Regions from separate parts of the Priestia sp. SIMBA_032 genome, predicted to be linked through region 1. Evidence: a T-box and tRNA genes for the amino acid it is inferred to sense, from the RefSeq annotation. Region 1 holds a T-box; the other holds one or more tRNA genes.

Region 1 (3,281 bases):
GATGTATTAAAAGCTTTAAAAAATGAAGCGCATGAAAATGTTGTGTATGGTGTAGGAACGGTGCAAGAAGAAGTTGGACTTCGAGGTGCAAAAACATCTGCTAACTTTATTGAACCGGATATTGCATTTGCTGTTGATGTCGGTATCGCTGGAGATACACCTGGCGTTTCTGATAAAGAAGCCTCTTCTAAAATGGGAGATGGTCCGCAAATCATTTTATATGATGCTTCCATGGTCTCTCATAAAGGACTTCGAGATAAAGTGGTAGACGTGGCAGATGAATTAAATATTCCGTATCAATTCGATGCAATCGCTGGAGGCGGTACGGACTCAGGTTCTATCCATATTTCAGCTAACGGGGTGCCAGCACTTTCAATTACAATTGCAACTCGTTATATCCATTCTCATGCAGCGATGCTTCATCGTGATGATTATGAAAATGCAGTTAAATTAATTGCGGAAGTGATTAAACGCTTAGACCGAGACACGGTTAACGCCATTACGTACAATTAAAAAAAGCTCATTCTCCTAGGAGAATGAGCTTTTTTTGTACATAGGAAAAGGTTATTTATTTTAAACCGTTTTCAAGCGTTGTCAGAATTTCTTCTTTTTCTGATTCCGGAGACTTTTCCCAAAGCACCTCAAATAAAACACCAAGTCCAGGGAGCATTTTTTCTTCACCGCTTTGAATAGCGTCAGAAATTGTAGCCTCAAGCTCTTCTTTTGAGTTTCCTGAAACGTTTGCAATAACAGCATTTCGTAAATTAAGATCCATCATTTTCACCTCAGCTATCGTAAAGTTACCAATAGTTTTTGTTTTCTTTGCGATTTCTATGTACAATAAAGTGAAACTTATCTAATGATTATTGAGAAAAACCTAATCGAACTATTTATTTTTGTATAGATAAAGGAGTTATGTTTGTGAAACAAATTGATTCAGTTAAAAATCCGCAGGTAAAAGCGTGGAAAAAGCTGCATAATAAAAAAGACCGTGATAAGCAGGGCCTTTTTATAGTAGAAGGCTTTCATTTAGTCGAAGAGGCTATCAAAAGTAATGATTGCGTAAAGGAACTAATTATACGGGAATCGACCGAAGTGCCCGCACAGTGGAATATAGACGGTATCGAAATAACCGTTGTAAATGAGGCAATTATTAAGTTATTATCTGACACAGAAACACCTCAAGGAATTATTGCCGTGTGTTTTCAAACAAAGCATGCAGAAATCATTCATACAGCACAGAAAGTATTGCTTTTAGATGCAGTACAAGATCCAGGTAACCTAGGTACGATTATTCGAACCGCTGATGCTGCCGGAGTGGAGGCTATTATCGTTGGAGAGGGCAGCGTGGATGTGTACAACCCAAAAGTCGTTCGTTCAACGCAAGGAGCTATTTTTCACCTTCCAATTGTAAAAAGCGATTTACTCCAAATGATTTCACTGTTAAAAGAAAGAGGCATCGCAGTTTACGGCACGTCGTTACAAAATGGAAAGGTCTACACACACGTAAAACCTTCAAACAAATTTGCGCTGATTGTGGGAAATGAAGGAAACGGCGTAAGCGAGAAAGTGCTGGAACAAACGGATCAGAATCTGTACATTCCCATCTATGGAAAGAGCGAGTCGCTAAATGTTGCCATCGCCTCTGGAATCTTACTTTATTATTTACGTGGAATGTAGTTGCATCGAGAACGTGTTTTCACTATAATAATACAATAGTTACATATGTAAAAAACGATGAAAGAGAGCAGTAGCTTATGTCCGTTTATGCAGGGAGAAAATGCCGTGACTGAAAGCATTTTTATAAATGTAATAAGTGAATTCACCTCTTGAGTTGACACTTAGACCGTCTTACATAGATGTAAAGGTGTTCCGGAGATTCCGTTAACTTGAATGAAGTGAACTGTATACGTCTGTGTATATAGTTAACAAGGGTGGTAACGCGACTAATCCTCGTCCCTTTTTTGGGAGGAGGTTTTTTTATTTGTCATTTTTTACGCTAAAAGGAGGAATAAGTGATGAAAGAACGTTTACAAGAACTTCAACAAGAAGCAATTGCAAAAGTCGAAGCAGCAAGTGCTTTAAAAGAATTAAACGACGTACGCGTAGCTTATTTAGGAAAGAAAGGCCCTATCACAGAAGTACTTCGCGGTATGGGAAAACTTTCAGCTGAAGAGCGTCCTGTAATGGGAGCACTTGCAAATGAAGTGCGTGAAGCTATTGCATCTAAAATTGAAGAAAAACAAACGGCGTTAGAAGCAGCCGAGGTAGAGCGTAAACTTGCTTCAGAAACAATTGACGTAACGCTGCCAGGACGCCCTGTTAAAGCAGGTACGCATCACCCGCTAACAAGCGTGGTTGAAGAAGTAGAAGATTTATTTTTAGGAATGGGCTATGAAGTAGCAGAAGGACCGGAAGTAGAGCAGGACTACTATAATTTCGAAGCGCTGAACTTGCCAAAAGGTCACCCAGCGCGTGATATGCAAGATACGTTCTATATTACGGAAGAAACGCTTCTTCGTACGCATACATCAACTGTTCAAGCTCGTGTTATGAACAAGAATGAAGGCAAAGGACCTGTTAAAATTATTTGCCCGGGTAAAGTGTATCGCCGCGATGACGATGATGCTACACATTCTCATCAATTCATGCAAATTGAAGGTCTTGTAGTAGACGAAAACATTCGTATGAGCGATTTAAAAGGCACGCTTGAAGTATTTGTGAAAAAGATGTTCGGTGCAGATCGTGAAATTCGTCTTCGTCCAAGTTTCTTCCCATTCACTGAGCCGTCTGTAGAAGTAGACGTATCGTGTGCAAAATGTGGAGGTAAAGGCTGTAATGTATGTAAACAAACAGGCTGGATTGAGATTTTAGGAGCCGGCATGGTTCATCCAAATGTTCTTGAGATGGCTGGATACGATTCAACTAAATATCGTGGTTTTGCTTTTGGAATCGGTGTAGAGCGTATTGCTATGTTGAAACACGGCGTGGATGATATTCGTCATTTCTATACAAATGATGTTCGTTTCTTAGATCAATTTAAACAAGTATAAAGGAGGGACTACGATGTTTGTATCTTATCGTTGGTTACAAGAGTATGTTGACTTATCAGGCGTAACGGCAGAAGAGTTAGCAGATAAAATCACAAAAAGTGGAATTGAAGTTGAAGGTGTAGAAAACTTAAATAAAGGCATCAGCGGAGTAGTAATTGGTCACGTTGTAGAACGCGAACAGCATCCAAATGCTGATAAATTAAGCCGCTGTCAAGTAGATCTTGGCGG
Region 2 (3,281 bases), on a different contig from region 1:
TTTTTTATAATGACAAAACATGTGTAATTGGAAACGGTATGGTTGTCGATCCAAAAGCGCTTGTTCAAGAATTAAAATACTTACATGATCGCGGTGTAACAACAGAAAACTTACGTATTAGTAACCGAGCTCATGTGATTCTTCCATATCATTTAAAATTAGATGAAGTTGAAGAAGAACGTAAAGGTGAAAATAAGATTGGTACAACGAAAAAAGGTATTGGACCAGCTTATATGGATAAAGCAGCACGTGTTGGTATTCGAATTGCCGATTTACTAGACCGTGAAGTATTTGAAGCAAAATTAACACAAAACTTAGCTGAAAAGAATCGCCTTCTTGAAAAAATGTATGAAGTAGAAGGCTTTACATTAGAAGAAATTTTAGATGAGTACTATGAGTATGGTCAACAAGTTGCAAAATATGTTGTTGATACATCAGTAGTATTAAATGATGCGTTAGACGAAGGTCGTCGTGTACTATTTGAAGGCGCTCAAGGTGTTATGTTAGATATCGATCAAGGAACATATCCATTTGTTACATCTTCAAACCCAGTAGCGGGTGGAGTAACAATTGGTTCTGGTGTAGGTCCATCTAAAATCAAACACGTTGTAGGCGTATCAAAAGCGTATACAACTCGTGTTGGTGACGGTCCTTTCCCAACGGAATTAACAAACGAAATCGGTGATCAAATTCGTGAAGTAGGACGTGAATATGGTACAACAACTGGTCGTCCTCGCCGTGTAGGTTGGTTCGACAGTGTAGTTGTACGTCATGCTCGTCGCGTTAGCGGAATCACAGATTTATCTTTAAACTCAATTGATGTATTAACGGGAATTGAGACATTAAAGATTTGTGTAGCTTACCGTTACAAAGGGGAAGTTATGGAAGAATTCCCTGCTAGCTTAAAAACACTTGCAGAATGCGAACCTGTATATGAAGAGCTTCCAGGTTGGACAGAAGATATTACGGGTGTGAAAACATTAGATGAGTTACCTGACAACGCTCGCCACTACTTAGAGCGCGTGTCTCAATTAACAGGTATTCCTTTATCTATTTTCTCTGTAGGTCCAGATCGTACACAAACAAATGTATTACGTGGTGTATATAGCTAAATAAAAAAGGTTAGCTCCTCGTGAGCTAACCTTTTTTATTGATAATTGGTGCTTTGTTAACAAGGTTTTAAAAAAAAAGCTCAATAATCAAAAGAAAGTTTTAAAAAAACTATTGCATTCATATGAAATATCATGTTATTATAATAAACGTCGCTAAGAGATATAACATGAGCCATTAGCTCAGTTGGTAGAGCATCTGACTTTTAATCAGAGGGTCGAAGGTTCGAGTCCTTCATGGCTCACTTTTGTTACAACGTGGCCCGTTGGTCAAGCGGTTAAGACACCGCCCTTTCACGGCGGTAACACGGGTTCGAATCCCGTACGGGTCATTTTTAATATTTTTAATACATAGCATATAGACTGAGGTCCCGTGGTGTAGCGGTTAACATGCCTGCCTGTCACGCAGGAGATCGCGGGTTCGATTCCCGTCGGGACCGCCATTTTGGCTCGGTAGCTCAGTTGGTAGAGCAAAGGACTGAAAATCCTTGTGTCGGCGGTTCGATTCCGTCCCGAGCCATCAAAAAGCATGACTTTATTTAAAGTCATGCTTTTTTCTTTTATTTACATTTAAAAGAAAACGTTATTTGCTTTGTATCTCTTTTGTGGTAATATATTACTTTTGTATTTAGAGATGGTTGAAAATCATATATCTTCATGTATAGTAGAGGATGAACTTGTGACGTTTCAAGGGTTATCAAGTATAATAAAACTACGGTATTCAAACAGTATGAATACTATCTTTTATATTTTGCTTCAACTAATAAAGGAGAACGATGATCATGGATAAACGTATTTTAGTCGTAGATGACGAAAAGCCGATTGCAGATATTTTAAAGTTTAATTTGCAAAAAGAAGGTTACGAAGTATTTTGTGCTTATGATGGCGTGGAAGCACTTGAAAAAGTGGAAGAAGTCCAGCCTGAAATGATTTTATTAGATATTATGCTTCCTCAGAAAGATGGAATGGAAGTTTGCCGAGAAGTGCGTAAAAAATATGATATGCCAATTATCATGTTAACAGCAAAAGACTCTGAAATTGACAAAGTTTTAGGTCTAGAATTAGGTGCAGATGATTATGTAACTAAGCCGTTCAGTACGCGTGAATTATTAGCACGTGTAAAAGCTAATTTACGTAGACATCAGCAGGTAGCTGTTCCAACAGAAGAAAGTGAAACGAATGAAATTACAATTGGAGCACTTGTTATTCACCCAGATGCTTATATCGTGTCTAAGCGCGGAGAAACGATTGAACTGACTCATCGTGAATTTGAGCTACTGCATTATTTAGCGAAGCACATTGGGCAAGTCATGACGCGTGAACACTTGCTTCAAACCGTATGGGGCTATGACTATTTTGGTGATGTGCGTACGGTAGATGTAACAGTTCGAAGATTACGTGAAAAAATTGAAGATAATCCAAGCCATCCAATGTGGATTGTAACAAGACGTGGAGTAGGCTATTATTTACGCAGCCCAGAGCAGGAGTAATTTTAGATGAAGAAAGTAAGGCTCCTGCAATCTATTCATTTAAAGTTTGTATTGATTTATGTGCTGCTCATTTTAATTGCGATGCAAATTATTGGGGTCTATTTTGCACGACAATTAGAAAAAGAATTAGTTAACAACTTTCGAACGTCTCTTCAAGAGCGGACAGACTTGCTGACGTATAATATTGGACAAGAAATGGTGAAAAATCGTGATGATGATTCACCCACTCTTGAAGAAGACTTAAAGACTATTTTACGAGATTTTGCTTCAAGACCCAACTTAGCTTCAAATGATATGAATGACATCTCAGAAGTAAGAGTCATTGACCAAAATAGAAGAATTATTGCTACATCGAACTCAAATCCTCAACAGATCATAGGCAAAAAGACTAATGATTTAGCGATTACAAATGCGTTGTTAGCAGGAACGAACTCTGATAATGTATTTGTTGATCAAAGCGGACAGCGAATCAGAGTTATGATACAGCCTATTCGTTTACAGGATAAAGTAGGTGCCAGTCAATCAAATTCAACTAATAAAAATGGAAAAGTTCAGTCTAGCGAAGAAATCTTAGGTGCTATTTACTTAACAGCTTCCATGGAGCCTGTTTACGATCAAATGAGTAATATCAATCAGATCTTTAAAGCAGGTACGGTGATTGCTCTTTTTATTACAGCTATTT

What was found. The T-box of region 1 lies ahead of pheS (phenylalanine--tRNA ligase subunit alpha). A T-box ahead of a tRNA ligase gene usually reads a tRNA of that ligase, here a tRNA-Phe.
Region 2: it encodes a tRNA-Phe, which carries the amino acid that the T-box ahead of pheS (phenylalanine--tRNA ligase subunit alpha) is inferred to sense. The anticodon was not compared.

What each region holds. Positions count from the first base shown of each region.
Region 1 is NZ_JAWRXD010000002.1:156,217-159,497, forward strand. Features, by position in the region: gene SB717_RS06725 (M42 family metallopeptidase) at 1-513, shown strand, start outside; gene sspI (small acid-soluble spore protein SspI) at 569-775, opposite strand; gene SB717_RS06735 (TrmH family RNA methyltransferase) at 916-1,680, shown strand; T-box leader at 1,729-1,964, shown strand; gene pheS (phenylalanine--tRNA ligase subunit alpha) at 2,019-3,053, shown strand; gene pheT (phenylalanine--tRNA ligase subunit beta) at 3,067-3,281, shown strand, end outside.
Region 2 is NZ_JAWRXD010000023.1:23,039-26,319, reverse strand. Features, by position in the region: gene SB717_RS29135 (adenylosuccinate synthase) at 1-1,112, shown strand, start outside; tRNA gene SB717_RS29130 (tRNA-Lys) at 1,282-1,354, shown strand; tRNA gene SB717_RS29125 (tRNA-Glu) at 1,370-1,441, shown strand; tRNA gene SB717_RS29120 (tRNA-Asp) at 1,477-1,552, shown strand; tRNA gene SB717_RS29115 (tRNA-Phe) at 1,557-1,629, shown strand; gene yycF (response regulator YycF) at 1,892-2,599, shown strand; gene walK (cell wall metabolism sensor histidine kinase WalK) at 2,606-3,281, shown strand, end outside.